Regions from separate parts of the Polaromonas aquatica genome, predicted to be linked through region 4. Evidence: predicted binding sites of a transcription regulator. Region 4 holds the regulator's gene; each other region holds the start of a gene.
The links. Region 4 encodes sigma-54, which starts transcription at its own class of promoters, with help from an activator protein. Its sites were predicted from a motif close to TGGCANGNAANCTGCTTT; they were not measured.

Region 1 (4,182 bases), on a different contig from region 4:
AGCCTGAGCTTGTCGAAGGCCAGGCTCAGCGCTAACGGAGGACGGGGCGAGCCAGCCGCGCTGCTGTTTCATCTTGTGCGCGGTCTGCCAGGTGCGGATGATGACCTCGCCGACGCGGCCCATGGCCTGGCTGTCGGAGCTCATCATGCTGATGGCGCCCAGGTCGTGCAGTATGTCTTCGGCGGCTATCGTTTCCTTGCGGATGCGGCTTTCGGCAAAGGCCAGGTCTTCGGGGATGGATGCGTGCAGGTGGTGGCACACCATCAGCATGTCCACGTGTTCGTCCAGCGTGTTGACGGTGTAGGGCATGGTCGGGTTGGTGGACGAGGGCAGGAAGTTGGCCTCACCTACAACCCGCAAAATATCCGGTGCATGGCCGCCGCCCGCGCCTTCGGTATGAAAGGCGCAGAGCGCCCGGCCCTTGGTTGCAGCAATCGTGTTCTCGACAAAACCCGATTCATTGAGGGTGTCGCTGTGGATCGCCACCTGGGTATCGGTTTCCTCGGCCACATCCAGGCAGTTGCTGATGGCGGCCGGGGTCGTGCCCCAGTCTTCGTGCAGCTTCAGGCCTATGACGCCGGCATTGATCTGCTCATGCAAGGCGGCGGGCAGGCTGGCGTTGCCCTTGCCCAGAAAACCAAGGTTCATCGGGAAGGCGTCTGCGGCCTGCAGCATGCGTTCTATGTTCCACGGGCCGGGTGTGCAGGTAGTCGCAAAGGTACCTGTAGCCGGGCCGGTGCCGCCGCCCAGCATGGTGGTGATGCCGGCCGCCAGTGCTTCTTCAATCTGCTGCGGGCAGATGAAGTGGATGTGCGAGTCTATGCCGCCCGCGGTGACTATCATGCCCTCGCAACTGATGATCTCGGTGCCGGGGCCGATGACGATGTCCACGCCGGCCTGCACATCCGGGTTGCCGGCCTTGCCTATGGCGGCGATGCGGCCGTCCTTGAGGCCTATATCGGCTTTCACGATGCCCCAATGGTCGATGATGAGCGCATTGGTCATCACGCAGTCCATGGCGCCTTGCGCCCGGGTTTGCTGCGACTGCGCCATGCCGTCGCGTATGGTTTTGCCGCCGCCGAACTTCACCTCTTCGCCGTAACTGCCGGCGCGCAGGGTGTAGTCGGCCTCGACCTCAATCATCAGGTCGGTGTCGGCCAGCCGCAGGCGGTCGCCGACGGTGGGGCCGAACATTTCGGCGTAGGCGCGTCTGCCAATCGTTGCCATTTATAACTTTCCTTGAACAAGGCCGCGAAAGCCATAAATTATTCGCTCGCCGGCAAAGTCCACCAGCTCAACCGTGCGCTGCTGGCCGGGCTCGAAGCGGACCGCCGTGCCCGACGCGATATTGAGCCGCATGCCACGTGCGGCATCGCGTTCAAAACCCAGCGCCGCATTGGTTTCCGCAAAGTGGTAATGCGAGCCCACCTGTATGGGCCGGTCGGAGGTGTTCTGCACCACCAGCGTCAGGGTGCGCCGGCCTGCGTTGAGGATGTGCTCGGGGCCGTCGGTCAGCAATTCGCCAGGGATCATGGCCTTGCCTCAAGCCAGTTGGGTGAGCAGCGTGACGCCAAACGCGGCAACGCCCGCACCGGCAAGACGCGGCACCCAGACGTTGGCGTGGCGTAATGCCCAGCCCAAGGCCAGGCCGGTGGCGTGCAGCAGGACGGTGGCTGCCAGCATGCCTGCCAGCGTGGCGGCTGCATCGGTGCTGCCTGCCAGTTCGTAGCCATGCGCCAGGCCATGAAAGATCGCAAATACGCCGACCAGCAGCGCGGCTGCAACACCCGGCATGCGCCAGCGCGTGATGACCAGCAGGCCGGTAACCAGCAGCGATGCTGCAATCATGGGTTCAACCGCAGGAAGCTGCACGCCTTGCAGGCCCAGCATGGCGCCAACCAGCAACATGGCCGCAAAGCCAAGCGGCCCCCAGAGCATGCCGGGACCGGCGCGGCGCGCGGCCAGTGCGCTCCACAAACCTACGGACAACATGACGGCCAAATGGTCGAAGCCGGTAAAAGGATGCACCAAACCACTCATAAAACCCGGGTGGGCATGGCCGTCCGCGCCGGTGTGGGCTAACGCCAATACAGGCACAAGGCCAGCGATAGCAGCAAGAATTCGAAGGTTGCGAGAAGTCATTTTGTAGATCTCCGTGGTTGTACGAGCGGATTCATTCCAGGGCCATCGCGGAACCGGCTTCGCCGGGCCGCAGGTGGCGCCCCCTGGGGGGAGGCGCCGAAGGCGCTTCGGGGGGATTCATATGATCGGCTGGTGCACGGTGACCAGCTTGGTGCCATCGGGAAAGGTGGCTTCGACCTGGATGTCCGGGATCATTTCTGCAATGCCGTCCATGACGTCGGCGCGGGTCAGGATGGTCCGGCCTTCGCTCATCAGCTGGGCCACGGTTTTGCCGTCGCGTGCGCCCTCCATCACGGCGGCGCTGATCAGCGCAACGGCCTCCGGGTAGTTGAGCTTGAGGCCACGCGCCTGGCGGCGTTCGGCCAGCAGTGCCGCCGTAAAAATCAGCAGCTTGTCTTTTTCTCTGGGGGTCAGTTCCATGGGCGCTTCTTTGGGATGTCTTCTCTGGAATGCCGGGAGGCCGGCAACCGGTTTTGCTACTGTCCGGCAGCAAGAACGGTGCCATTCAATTCCATCTTATCCCGGTCCGGTGGGGGCATGCTTTGGCATTTTGGATGCTATATAAAACATAGCTTGCTGCGCGCATACCCATTGGGCTACAGGCCTTTTTGATGCATGTATTTGGGCTTTTCAGGCGGTTTTTAAGCCCAAAAAGGCCTCTCGGAGCCTGCACAGCGCCGCCATAACGCCAGAAAACGGCATTTTTTAAAGAAAAACAGGCCGTGGCCGCCTGAATACAAGCGCAACCAGCTATTGTTTTTATAGCAAACCGGATCGCAGGATATCTCTGGGGATGACGGGTTTGGCCGCTCTGGCCGTGGCACAGAAACTGCAGTGAAGCTCTCATTCACTTCATTGCACGCCTTGACCGACACAACAGCGCCATCCGGCAACCTGCCCGCCAGTGCGGCCCCGGCAGGCAGGGAGAGTGTCGGCCCGGACGCTCCCGATGTGGCGGTGCAGCGCATCATCAAGGTCAGGCGCGACTACAACAGCTGGGTGGCCAGCGAGACCATGGAGGACTACGCGCTGCGTTTTACGCCGCAGCGTTTTCGCAAATGGTCCGAATGGCGTGTCGCCAACACGGCCTTTGGCGCGGCCTCCTTCCTGATCCTGGAAGCCGTGGGCGCTACCCTGCTGGTGAAGTACGGTTTTACCAATGCCTTCTGGGCGATTGTGGCGACCGGGCTGATCATTTTCCTGGCCGGCCTGCCCATCAGCGTTTACGCCGCGCGTTACGGCGTGGACATGGATTTGCTGACGCGCGGCGCGGGTTTTGGCTACATAGGCTCCACGCTGACCTCGCTGATCTACGCCTCCTTCACCTTCATCTTTTTTGCGCTTGAAGCTGCCGTCATGGCGTATGCACTGGAGCTGGCGCTGAACATCCCGCCCAGTTGGGGCTACCTGATCTGTGCGCTGGTGGTGATCCCGTTGGTCACACACGGCGTGTCCGCCATCAGCCGCCTGCAGGTCTGGACACAGCCCCTGTGGCTGGTGATGCTGGTCGTGCCCTTTGCCTATGTGCTTGTGCGCGATCCTGGTGCTTTTTCCGGCGTTCTGCACTATGCAGGTGAAAAAGGTGGCGCAACTGGCTTTGATTTGCACTTGTTTGGTGCTGCCTTGACGGTGGGCATTGCCCTGATTACCCAGATGGGAGAGCAGGCTGATTACCTGCGCTTCATGCCGGTGCAAACCACAAGCAATCGCTGGCGCTGGTGGGGCAGTGTGCTGGCGGGCGGGCCGGGCTGGGTTTTGCTTGGCGTGGTCAAGATGCTGGGCGGGGCGCTGCTGGCTTACCTGGCGATTTCAAACATGGTGCCGGTAGAGCGGGCGGTGGACCCGAACCAGATGTACCTGGCCGCTTATGAATATGTCTTTCCCAATTACGGGATGGCGGTGGCGGCCACGGCGATTTTTGTGGTCGTGTCGCAGCTCAAGATCAATGTGACCAACGCCTACGCCGGTTCGCTGGCCTGGTCCAATTTTTTCTCGCGCCTGACACATAGCCACCCCGGCCGCGTGGTGTGGGTGGTGTTC
Region 2 (4,182 bases), on a different contig from region 4:
GATGCAGGCTGGCTTCTGGCTGTCGTTTGTTGCCGTAGGTGTGCTTTTTGCCGCCGGGCCGCCCCAAGGCAAAAAAGCCCCCTCGGGGGGCAGGGCGTTACGCGAAGCGAACGAACGTGGGGGCTATCTTGCTACAGATTCAGGAGCTGGTCGCTCAGGTAGTACGGGGGCTGAGGGCACTATTGATTCAAAAAAAGCAGAAAAATCGCGGTCCTGGCTGTCAAAACCCGTTGCCGGGCTGCTTGGCGCCGCGCGTGAGCAATGGGTGGTCACGCTTGCGCTCACGCCCTTGTCCCTGCTGCTGTTTAACCAGGTCTCGCTGGTCGGCCTGCTGGCGAATGCGGTGGCGATTCCGTGGGTGACCTTGCTGGTTACGCCGCTGGCGATGTTAGGGGTGTTTTTGTCGCCGGTCTGGGACGCTGCGGCGTGGGCCGTGAGCCTGTTGACGCTTTTCCTGCAATGGCTGGCGAGCTGGCCTTTGGCCTCCATCAGTGTGGCCGCCGCGCCACTGTGGTGCGCGCTTGCCGGCGTGGCTGGGGGCGCGCTGCTGGCCATGCGTTTGCCATGGCACTGGCGGGCGCTGGGTGTGCCGCTTTTGCTGCCCGTGCTGCTGTGGTCGCCCGTGCGTCCGGCCATCGGGCATTTTGACGTGCTGGGCGCTGACATTGGCCAGGGGAACGCGGTGATTGTGCGCACCGCCGGCCACAGCCTGGTCTACGACACCGGCCCGCGGTTCTCGCGTGAAAGCGATGCCGGTCACAGGGTACTCGTGCCCTTGTTGCGGGCCCTGGGCGAACGTATAGACCTGCTGATGCTCAGCCACCGGGACAGCGACCATATAGGCGGCGCGCCTGCGGTCCTGGCCATGCAGCCGCAGGCCCGGCTGCTCAGCTCGATTGAAGACGACCATGAACTGCAGGCGATACGCCAATCCACCCGCTGTGCGGCGGGCCAGCGCTGGCGTTGGGATGCGGTGGATTTTGAGGTACTGCATCCGGTGGCAGCCGACTACGAGGGCACTGGCAAGCCCAACACCTTGAGTTGTGTGCTGCGCATTTCCAACGGCGCGCAGACCGCACTGCTGGTCGGTGACCTTGAAGCCCCACAGGAGTCAAGGCTGGTGAGTGATCCTGCGTTAAGGGAAAAGCTGAAAGCCGACTTTCTGCTGGTACCCCATCACGGCAGTAAAACCTCATCAAGCGGTGTATTCCTGGATCAGGTGAAACCGCAATTCGCGCTGGCGCAGGCCGGGTACCGGAACCGCTTCGGGCACCCGGTGGAATCCGTGCTGGAGCGTTACCGTGAACGCGGCATCAGCGTGCTCAAGTCACCTGCCTGCGGCGCTGCAAGCTGGCGCAGCGCCGACCCCGGCCAGGTGCTTTGCCAGCGCCAGCGGGGTTTGCGTTATTGGCATCACCGTCTTGATAGCCCTCCCTGACCCGGATCAGAACTTTCTGGGCGGCACAAAGGGTTAAAAATCCCTTAAGGACAAACCCTTGGCGCATAACTTGCTAAGCTAGAGACACAACAATGCCATGAACGCAGCCGGAGATAAAGCTTATGAGCCGACCGATGTTTGACGAAATGAACGTGAGTGCCGAGAGCGTACGGGCGCATTACCAGGGCTACTGCAACTGGCTGTCGCGCCAGCCACTTGAGACCATGCAGGCACGGCGGGCGGAAGCCGAGATGATATTTCGCCGAGTCGGCATTACCTTTGCCGTCTATGGCGCGAAAGACGAGGACGGCTCGGGCACGGAGCGCCTGATCCCGTTTGACCTGATTCCCCGCATCATCCCCGCGCACGAATGGGCCAGCATGGAAAAAGGCCTGGTGCAACGCGTTACCGCGCTTAACCGCTTTATCCACGACATCTACCACGGGCAGGATATCCTCAAGGCCGGCGTGATTCCGTCCGAGCAGATCTTCCAGAATGCGCAGTTCCGCCCCGAGATGATGGGCGTGGATGTGCCCGGCAATATTTACTCGCACATCAGCGGCATCGATATCGTTCGTGCGCCCGATGCCAGCGGGGCCGGCGAGTACTACGTGCTGGAAGACAACTTGCGGGTGCCCAGCGGCGTGAGTTACATGCTGGAAGACCGCAAGATGATGATGCGGCTTTTCCCCGAGCTGTTCAGTGAAAACCGCGTCGCCCCGGTGGCCCATTACCCCGACCTGCTGCTTGAAACCCTGCGCGCCTCGGCACCGCCGGCCACCGCCGATCCCACCGTGGTGGTGCTGACACCGGGCATGTACAACTCGGCGTATTTTGAGCATGCGTTTCTGGCGCAGCAGATGGGGGTTGAGCTGGTCGAAGGCCAGGACCTGTTTGTCAAGGACAACTTTGTTTACATGCGGACCACACGCGGGCCCAAACGTGTGGACGTGATTTACCGCCGCGTGGACGATGACTTCCTGGACCCGCTGGCTTTCCGCCCAAGCTCGACCTTGGGCTGTGCCGGCCTGCTCAATGTGTATCGCAGCGGGAATGTGGCCCTTTGCAATGCCATAGGCACCGGCGTGGCCGACGACAAGTCCATCTACCCCTATGTGCCCAGGATGATCGAGTTTTATCTGGGCGAAAAACCGATCCTGAAAAATGTGCCGACCTACATGTGCCGAAACCCAGAGGACCTGAAGTACACCCTGGCCAACCTGAAAGACCTGGTCGTCAAGGAAGTGCATGGCGCCGGCGGTTATGGCATGCTGGTCGGCCCGGCATCGACCAAGGCCGAGATCGAGGAATTCCGCGCGGCCCTGCTGGCCAATCCCTCGGGTTATATCGCCCAGCCTACGCTCAGCCTGTCGACCTGCCCGACCTATGTGGACAGTGGCATCGCTCCGCGCCACATCGATTTGCGGCCTTTTGTGCTCAGCGGCAAGGAGGTGCAGATGGTGCCCGGCGGCCTGACGCGCGTGGCGCTGAAGGACGGCTCGCTGGTCGTCAATTCTTCACAGGGTGGCGGTACCAAGGACACATGGATTCTGGAAGCCGGTGCTGCGGCGCCCCTGCAGTCCCAGTCGCAATCCCAACGCGCAGGAGTTTAATCATGCTGTCACGTACTGCTGACCATTTATTCTGGATGTCCCGCTATACCGAGCGGGCCGAAAACACCGCCCGTATGCTGGATGTGAATTACCAGACATCCCTGCTGCCGCAGTCGGCCAGCGAAGCGCTGGCTGGCTGGGAAGGCCTGCTCAGCATCAGCGAGCTCAAACCCGCCTACACCGCCAAATACGGCGAGGCCATTTCCCCGCGCAATGTGATGGACTTCATGGTGCGCGACGAGAAAAACGCCTCAAGCATCGTCTCATGCCTGAAAAACGCGCGCGAAAACGCCCGCGCCGTTCGCGGCACGCTGACCACCGAAGTCTGGGAGACCGAGAACCAGACTTATCTGGAGGTCATGCGCATGTTGCGCAGCGGCGACTTCGAGCGCGATCCCGGGCAGTTTTTTGAGTGGGTCAAGTTTCGCTCGCACCTGTCCCGCGGTGTTACTGCGGGCACCATGCTGCAGGACGAAGCCTTTCACTTCTTGCGCCTGGGAACTTTCCTGGAGCGGGCCGACAACACGGCGCGGCTGGTGGACGTGAAGTTCCATGCCGTCAAGAACGACTTCCTGGGCGTGACCCATGCGAAAGACCAGGAGTTTGACTTCTACCACTGGAGCGCCATCCTGCGCAGCGTTTCAGGTTTTGAGGTGTATCGCAAGGTCTACCGCGATGTCATCAAACCCGAGCGTGTGGCCGAGCTGCTGATCCTGCGCCCCGACATGCCGCGCTCGCTGCTGGGCTGCCTCAACGAGGTCATGAGCAACCTAGCCATGGTGACCAGCGACCCATCCAGCGAAACACTGCGCCGCGCCGGCAAGCTGCGCTCGGACCTGCAGTACGCACGCATAGACGAAATCCTGGCCAACGGCCTGCATGCCTTCCTCACGCAGTTCCTGGACCGTGTGAACGAGCTGGGCGCGCACCTGAGCCGCGAGTTTCTTGTGCCTGCTACCCATTGACACAACATGAGGACAGGGCGGCCGCAGCGCCGGGCCGCCCCAAGCAAGGCCAGCCCCCTCGGGGGGGCAGAGAGTTACGCGAAGCGAGCGAACGTGGGGGCCAATAAGTCATGAAGCTGCATGTCAGGCACGTCACGGACTACCGCTACAGTGAGCCGTTACGGTA
Region 3 (4,182 bases), on a different contig from region 4:
CAGGCGCTGCGCCGCCAGCCCCGCCGCAGCGGTAAACCTGGGCCATGGCAGGCAAGCCGGCCAACGCCAGCAAAGCCAGCAACAAGGAACATCTGGAAAACAATAAAACTTGATTCATACATTGACCCTGCGCCGGTCGAGGCTGGAAGGGCCTGACAGTATGCTGCAAAGACCACCAAATTCAAAATAAGGGTATTCAAGGCAGGTCCACCATGAAAAAAGGACGGCAAATGCCGTCCTTTTTTGGCCACACCATGTAAGCAAAGCCTACATCGGTGGAACGCCCCTGTGCTTTTTACAGCGAGTAGTACATGTCGAATTCGGCCGGATGGGTCGCCATGCGCATGCGCGTGACTTCCTGCATCTTGAGCTCGATGTAAGCGTCGATGTACGAATCGGTAAAGACGCCACCCTTGGTCAGGAAGGCACGGTCGGCGTCGAGGCAGTCCAGCGCCTGGTCCAGGCTGTGGCAGACGGTCGGGATTTTTGCGTCCTCTTCCGGTGGCAGATGGTACAAGTCCTTGCTGGCGGCTTCGCCCGGATGGATCTTGTTTTCAACGCCGTCCAGGCCAGCCATCAGCAGAGCCGAGAAGCCGAGGTACGGATTCATCAGTGGATCCGGGAAGCGTGCCTCGACGCGGCGGCCCTTGGGATTTGCCACGTAAGGAATACGGATGGAAGCCGAGCGGTTTTTGGCTGAATAAGCCAGTTTGACCGGTGCCTCAAAACCAGGAACCAGGCGCTTGTAGCTGTTGGTGCCGGGGTTGGTGATGGCATTCAGTGCACGGGCGTGCTTGATGATGCCGCCTATGTAATACAGAGCGAAATCAGACAGGCCTGCATAACCGTCGCCGGCGAACAGGTTTTTGCCGTCTTTCCAGACCGACTGGTGAACGTGCATGCCGGAACCGTTGTCGCCAACAATGGGCTTGGGCATGAAGGTTGCCGTTTTGCCGTAAGCGTGGGCCACGTTGTGGATCACGTATTTTTGCAGCTGTACCCAGTCAGCGCGCTGGATCAGCGTGCTGAAACGGGTGCCGAGCTCCATCTGGCCGGCGTTGGCGACTTCGTGGTGATGCACTTCGACAGGAATGCCCAGGGCTTCAAGCACCAGGCACATCTCGGAGCGCATGTCCTGGAAACTGTCCACTGGCGGAACCGGGAAATAACCGCCCTTGACAGCAGGACGGTGGCCGCTGTTGCCGTGCTCGTATTCCTTGCCGGTGTTCCAGGCGGCTTCTTCGGAGCCGATCTTGACGAAGCAGCCCGACATGTCGTTTTGCCAGCGAACGTTGTCGAACACGAAGAACTCCGGCTCTGGACCGAAGTAAGCCGTATCGCCAAAGCCTGAGGCTTTCATGTAGGATTCAGCGCGCTTGGCCAGCGAACGCGGATCGCGCTCATAGGCTTTGCCGTCGGCCGGGTCGATCACGTCGCACGTCAGGATCATCGTCGTTTCTTCAAAGAACGGATCGATGTTGGCGGTATTGGGGTCAGGCATCAATTGCATGTCCGAGGCTTCAATGCCCTTCCAGCCAGCAATCGATGAGCCGTCAAAAGCGTGGCCCGAATTGAACTTGTCTTCGTCAAAATGGGAAACCGGCACGGTCACGTGCTGCTCTTTGCCCCGGGTGTCGGTAAAACGGAAGTCAACAAACTTGACTTCGTCTTCCTTGACCATTTTCATGACGTCTGCGACGGTCTTTGCCATCAGAATCTCCTGTTGCTGGATGGTGGTTAAAAAATCTCTTCGGAAATGGGGAATGCACTTTTTGTGCCAAAGAAAATACTCTTTCAGCTTTCCGGCGCGCCCCTGATTGTGCCGTCAAATTGAAGCACTGCTTGATGACAACAGCCCATGTGCCATGGGCCTGGCCCAAAACTCGGCCTCGTATAAGCCTTGTTTTGGTGCATTTTTGATTGCACCTTATTGGTGCAATTTATTAACGCACCAATTCAGGGCCAAGTTTGAAGTCAAACTGCTTGATGCCAGCCAGCAGTGCCGGGTAGGCGACAGCGACGGCATCGGGCACGCCTTTGACGCCCAGCTCGATATGGCGCCCGTAAACAGGGTGATCCACGCTGGGCAGGCTGAACACCTTGACACCCGGATAGCTCGCTTCGATGTCCAGCATCAGTGGCGTCAGGGTTGCTTCCATGGACCCAAAAATGATGATGGATTTTTCGATGTAGGCTGATTTTTGGTGCAGATGGGCGTACTGGTGGTCCAGAACCCACTCCATCATCGGCCAGGCCATCACGGGGAACCCGGGCATAAAGTGAACCGCGCCCTCACCCGCCTTGCAGCTAAAACCTGGAATCTTGTTGTAGGGATTGGGAATGATCTGCGCGCCCACCGGGAACACGCCCATGTTGAGGCGGTGGATGTTGTCATGCCGGTCAGCATCAAAAGGCACACCCTGCTCTTTGGCCGTGTCTTTCATGCGTTCGGTAATCAGGGCTTTTGCCTCGGGGTGCAGCGCCAGTTCCACCCCCAGTGCCTTGGCCGCGCACTGGCGGGTGTGATCGTCCGGCGTGGCACCAATGCCTCCGCAGGAAAACACCACATCACCCCACTCCCGCGCACCGGCAAAAGCGCGGGCCAGCGTGGCAGTGATGCGGTCCGGGTCGTCCCCCACATAGTCGGCAAAGGCCAGTTGCAGGCCGCGCGCACCCAGCAGTTCAATGATCTTGGGCAGGTGCTTGTCTGCGCGTTTGCCTGAAAGGATTTCATCACCAATGATGACGATGCCGAAAGTGGTGGTCATGATGGAAATATCCGGTTCAGGATTGCAGGCCGGGTGGCGTTTCTGCCGATGCAGCAGGTACCGCGGGTATGGCAGGCGTTTCATCCGCTATTGATTTAATAGCTGGTGGCGCAGTCCTGTCGTCGGCCTTGGCACTATTTCTCTTGCGAAGCTGCTCCAGCGCCGACAAGGTGTAATGGGCAAACCAGAGCGATGAAAAGGCAAACACAAGCGTGTAGATCCAGATCGCAACCGGCACCAGGATAGGCGCCATCGCCACAAACATGGCGCCCGAGGCCCAGATCAGGCTGGGTGCGGCGCCAAGGTAGCCGCTAATCACGCCTATGCTCAACAGCTGGATGCGGTGCTCCCTGAAAATCTGCTGGCGCTCTTCGCTGCTGGCGTGGTCCACCAGCGCGTCATAAGACATCACGCGATAGGTCAGCCAGCCCCAGATCAGCGGCGGCAGTATCAGTATCAGCGGCGGAATCAGCCACAGCGGAATCGACAGCAACAGCGCAATCACGGCCAGCAAGGTGGAGCCCAGGGACCAGAACAGGCTGGCCAGCATGGAGCCGCCCTTTTTACGCTCCAGTTGCGGAAACCGTCGCTCGGCCACAAGGGCGACCATGGCCGGCGTCATGAAAATCGCCACAAACAGCAGCGAAGCGATCACGATCACGGGAATCGCCATGAACAGCAGCAACACCGGCGCCAGCACCACCCTCAGATTGGAAAGGCCCAGGCCTTCCAGCCAGCGCACCATGGTGTTCACCAGTTCGTAGCTGTCGAGGTTGCCACGTACCACCGCGATTGCGCTTTCCCAGAAGAAGTAGCCCAGCCCCAGCGAAAGCACGGCCATGATGACCAGCGGCAGGACGGACAGGGCAATCACCCGGGGGTGCAGGCAGTACATGGCTGCGCGCCAGAAGGAGTCTAGGAGTTTGCTCATGATCCGAAGGATAACTCCATTAAAAATCCGTTTCGAGCGAAACAATTTTCCGCCGGGCCGCCCCAAGGAAAATTAGCCCCCTCGGGGGGCAGCGAACCACACGCAGTGGGGAGCGTGGGGGCCATTCTCAGGCTTTACCAAACAAGCGCTTCAGGCCTGTCCACTGCTGCGACCAGAACCCGCGGCCGTAATCGCGGTTTTGCTCGACCTGGTCACGGATGCCAGTCGGGTCGTAGCGCTCCTGGAAGTTGGCCGTGCCGAATAGCATGTCCCACCAGGGCAGCAGCACGCCAAAATTGTGGCCGCCCAGGACAGTCTGCTCGTTCTTCAGGCTCTCATGTCCTATGCCTATGCTGTGGTGCACCCGGTGGAAACGCGGGCTGACCCAGAGCCGCTCGCCGATACGGCCAAACCACAGGCGCACATTGGCGTGCTGGAAACTTTCGCTAAGCTGGGTAAACGCCACGATGGCGACAAACTGGC
Region 4 (4,182 bases):
GAAGGGCAAATACTTCTGGAAGGCAAACCGGCGGTTGATACCCGGCGCGATGTTGCAGGCGATCTGCGCGGCCTCTATCGCAATCGTGCCGGAGCCGCAGCACGGGTCATACAGCGGCACGCCGTCCTTGCACAACTGGTCCCAGCCGCTGGCGGCGATCATGGCGGCGGCCAGGGTTTCTTTCAGCGGGGCGTCGCCCTTGTCCTCGCGCCAGCCGCGCTTGAACAGCGGCTCACCCGAGGTGTCTATGTAGATGGTGACGGTGTCGGTGGTCAGGTGCACATAAACGCGAACATCGGGCCAGCGCGTGTCCACATCGGGACGCACATCGAACTTGGTGCGAAAGCGGTCGGCAATCGCGTCCTTGATCTTGAGCGCCGCAAAGTTCAGGCTGGTCAGCGGGCTGTGCTGCGCGGTGATCTCGACCTTGAAGGTCTGCTTCGGCGTGAACCAGATTTCCCAGGCAACATTGGCTGCCGCGTTGTACAGGTCCTGCTCGCTGCGGTACTGGTTGTGCTGCAGCTCGATCAGCACACGCTGCGCCAGGCGGCTGTGCAGGTTGAGCTGCAAGGCGTCGCGCCATGAGCCTTGCAGTTGCACGCCGGCGCGCCAGGCTTTGCCCTGGATGCCGGTGACACGCTGGACTTCGCTGGCCAGCAAGGCCTCGACGCCGGCGGCGCAGGGCAAAAATAATTGAAGTTGATTCATAAATTATGGGTTGCCCTTGGGGCGTATCAAACCATACTCTTTTCAAACAGGGGCCGCGGGACTGGCTTGGCCAGACCGCAGGCGCAGCGGCCCCCTCGGGGCTGGAGCCTGCGGCTCCAAACCTGCTTGAGCAGGTTTGGACAGGCGACAGAAGCGAAGCCTCTGGCGAGCGGCGGCCTGCAAGGTGCAGAGAGCGACACGCAGTGCGCGAACGTGGGGGCCATATTCACAGGGATTTGCGCAGGCTGGCAGGTGCAATGCGCAGGGCTTCGCGGTATTTGGCCACGGTGCGGCGGGCGCATTCGATGCCCTGCTCCTTGAGCATTTCGGAAATCTGGTTGTCGCTGAGCGGTTTGTTGCTGCTCTCGGATGTGACGAACTGCTTGATCAGCGCACGCACCGCCGTGCTGGAGGCATTGCCGCCGGTCTCGGTGCCCAGGGCTGAGCCAAAGAAATACTTGAGCTCAAAGGTGCCGAAGGGCGTGCTCATGTATTTGGCCGTCGTCACGCGCGAGATGGTGGACTCGTGCAGGCCCAGCTCGTCGGCGATCTCGCGCAGCACCAGCGGGCGCATGGCCAGCTCGCCGTGCGTGAAAAAGTTCTTTTGCCGCTCGACGATGGCAGTGCTGACGCGCAGTATGGTGTCAAAACGCTGCTGGATGTTCTTGATGAACCAGCGTGCTTCCTGCAGGCGCTGCTGCAGTGCCTGGCCGTTCTGGCCCTTGTGCTGCTTCAGCGCATTCGCGTAAATGTCGTGCACGCGCAGGCGCGGCATGACGTCGCCGTTGAGCGTGACCTTGAAGCCCCGGCCGGACTTGACCACGATGACGTCAGGCACGACAAGGTTTCGCTCGACATTCACAAAACGGCGCCCGGGCTTGGGATCCAGCCTGCCAATCAGGGCGATCGCGCCCTTGATGACCGTATCGGGAAAACCGCACAGCTGCGACAGGCGCTTCACGTCGCGCTTGGCCAGCAGCTCCATCGGCTGCCGGCACATGGCCATCGCGGCCCGGGTTTCGTCGCCATCCTTGCAGTCAAGCAGTTGCAGGCCCAGGCACTCGGCCAGGTTGCGCGCGCCTACGCCGGCAGGCTCCATGTGGTGCAGGAGGTTCAGCGCCATGGCGAAATGCTGCTCCAGCTCTTCGGCCTGTTCGAGGTCGTCGCCCGCAAGACCGCTGGCCAGCGAAGCCAGGCTGTCTTCAAGATAGCCGTCATCGTTGAGCGACTCGATCAGGAAATGCAGCGCCGCACGATCGTCTTCCGACAGCCGCAGGCCAAGGGCCTGCCGGTGCAGGTGGTCCTGCAGCGACTCATGGCCGTGCGCCAGGTCCGAGGCCTCGGCATCGCTGTCGTCGGAATTGCTCTTGCGCGGCAATGCATCGCCGCCCCATTCGCTGTCGTCAGGCGCGGACTCCACGCTGCCGTCACCGTCCCAGCTTTCCTCCAGTTTGGCCTCGGAGCTGATCTCGGCCGTGGTTTCGGAGTCGTTCTGGCTTGTGGCCGCCGTTTCATGCGCACCACCAGCTATCGATTCCATAGCAGACTCAAACTCCTGGTTGTCCTGGCTGACCGGCGTGTTGGTGTGGTCCAGGCCAAACTCTTCACGCGGCGCGGCTTCCTCCGTGACTTCCAGGAAAGGGTTTTCATCGAGCATCTGCTCGACTTCCTGGCTCAGCTCAAGCGTGGAGAGCTGCAGCAGGCGGATCGACTGCTGCAACTGCGGCGTCAGCGCCAGATGCTGCGAGACGCGTAGCGAAAGACCCTGTTTCACGACAGTTCCGGGCGCCCACGGTAGGACGAAGTGAGCGCGCCACGGAAGGGAGCTAATTCACAAGCATGGGCCGCGGAACCGGCTTTGCCGGGCCGCAGGCGCAGCCCCCTGAGGGGGGAGGGAGCTACACGAAGTGAGCGACAACGGGGGGGAGTCATTACATCCTGAAATGCTCACCGAGATAGACACGGCGCACATCGGCGTTGTTGACGATCTCCGAAGGCGTGCCTTTGGCCAGCACATGCCCATCACTGATGATGAAGGCGTGGTCGCAAATGCCCAGCGTCTCGCGGACGTTGTGGTCGGTGATGAGCACGCCTATGCCGCGCGACTTCAGGAAACCGATGATGCGCTGGATCTCGATCACCGCAATCGGGTCGATGCCCGCAAAAGGCTCGTCCAGCAGGATAAAGCGCGGCTGGGTCGCCAGCGCCCGCGCGATCTCGACCCGGCGGCGCTCACCGCCGGACAGGGCCAGCGCCGGCGAGTCGCGCAAATGGTCGACCCGCAAGTCCTTGAGCAGCGCGTCAAGGCGCTGCTCGATGTCGGCCTGGCCCAGTGGTTTGCCCGCACTGTCATGCTGCAGCTCCAGCACGGCACGCACGTTGTCCTGCACCGAGAGCTTGCGAAAAATCGAGGCTTCCTGCGGCAGATAACTCAGGCCCAGGCGCGCGCGGCGGTGAATCGGCATGTGCTCCACCGAGTTGCCGTCAATCGTGATCTCGCCTGCATCGGCGCGAACCAGGCCGACGATCATGTAAAACGAAGTGGTCTTGCCCGCGCCATTGGGGCCCAGCAAGCCCACGACCTCACCGCTTTGCACGGCCAGCGACACATCCTTCACCACCTTGCGGCTGCCGTATGACTTTTGCAGGCCGGTGGCGATCAGGCGGCTGGGCGGCTCGCCGGGCGCCGACGCCGCCGCATCCACCACAAACTGTTCTGTTTCAGCGTTCGAAGTACGCAATTCCATGGCGGCCTTAATTCTTCTCGGAGCCCAGCGCCGGGCTGGGGCGCAGGCTGGGCGATGGCCCGGCGGCCGGAGGAGCAGGCGTTGCGGTGCCGCCGGCTGCAGAAGCCTTGCTGCGCGGCGACAGCAGGGCGCGGACACGGCCGCTGGGGTTGGTGGCGGAGCGGTTTTGCGGGCCGCCATCAACCGTGAACACATCCGTGACGTTGTCGTAATTGATCTGGGAGCCGGTGGACTCATCCGCCAGCACGGCGCCGTTGTAACGGCGCAGCACGGCGTTGCGGATGAATTTGACGACATCGGGCCGGCTGTCGTACTCGATGCGTTCGGACTCGCCTTCGATGAACTCGTCCAGCCCGTCGCGCTTTTTGCGGTAAAAAGCCAGCTTGCCCGGGGCGGCGATCACGATGGCCTTCTGGTAGCCCTCCGGGTCCTGGGTGACGTCAACCCGTTCGCCGCGAATGATGGTTGTACCCTTGGTAATGACCACGTTGCCGGTAAACACGCTGGTTTGTTTCAGGTCGTCGTACCGCAAGGCGTCGGACTCGGCGTTCATCGGCATGTCCCGGTCGGCCTGCTCAGCGGCGGCCGGGAACACGGCCAGCGCAATGACGGCCGCGGCGACAGCCATTAAATAGGTGGGGTATTTCATAAAGGCACGAATCTTGCTGCGTGAAGGTTGGCTTGATTGTAGCCACCCAAGCTGGCGAAAGCCGCTTATTCAGGACCC

Region 1: a site for sigma-54 is predicted at 2,629-2,646, ahead of ACFQND_RS21050 (urease subunit gamma). Genes of this name have one in related genera too.
Region 2: a site for sigma-54 is predicted at 1,498-1,515, ahead of ACFQND_RS03560 (circularly permuted type 2 ATP-grasp protein). Genes of this name have one in related genera too.
Region 3: a site for sigma-54 is predicted at 1,763-1,780, ahead of glnA (type I glutamate--ammonia ligase). Genes of this name have one in related genera too.

Annotation. Positions count from the first base shown of each region.
Region 1 is NZ_JBHSRS010000083.1:406,617-410,798, reverse strand. It holds gene ureC (urease subunit alpha) at 1-1,227, opposite strand, end outside; gene ACFQND_RS21060 (urease subunit beta) at 1,228-1,533, opposite strand; gene ACFQND_RS21055 (HupE/UreJ family protein) at 1,543-2,142, opposite strand; gene ACFQND_RS21050 (urease subunit gamma) at 2,260-2,562, opposite strand; gene ACFQND_RS21045 (hybrid sensor histidine kinase/response regulator) at 3,037-4,182, shown strand, end outside.
Region 2 is NZ_JBHSRS010000005.1:266,802-270,983, forward strand. It holds gene ACFQND_RS03555 (DNA internalization-related competence protein ComEC/Rec2) at 1-1,438, shown strand, start outside; gene ACFQND_RS03560 (circularly permuted type 2 ATP-grasp protein) at 1,561-3,051, shown strand; gene ACFQND_RS03565 (alpha-E domain-containing protein) at 3,054-4,016, shown strand; gene ACFQND_RS03570 (transglutaminase family protein) at 4,127-4,182, shown strand, end outside.
Region 3 is NZ_JBHSRS010000005.1:81,570-85,751, reverse strand. It holds gene ACFQND_RS02685 (hypothetical protein) at 1-118, opposite strand, end outside; gene glnA (type I glutamate--ammonia ligase) at 296-1,711, opposite strand; gene ACFQND_RS02675 (competence/damage-inducible protein A) at 1,944-2,768, opposite strand; gene ACFQND_RS02670 (EI24 domain-containing protein) at 2,785-3,699, opposite strand; gene ACFQND_RS02665 (sterol desaturase family protein) at 3,827-4,182, opposite strand, start outside.
Region 4 is NZ_JBHSRS010000018.1:179,213-183,394, forward strand. It holds gene ACFQND_RS09300 (THUMP domain-containing class I SAM-dependent RNA methyltransferase) at 1-708, opposite strand, end outside; gene ACFQND_RS09305 (RNA polymerase factor sigma-54) at 935-2,482, opposite strand; gene lptB (LPS export ABC transporter ATP-binding protein) at 2,640-3,455, opposite strand; gene lptA (lipopolysaccharide transport periplasmic protein LptA) at 3,463-4,104, opposite strand.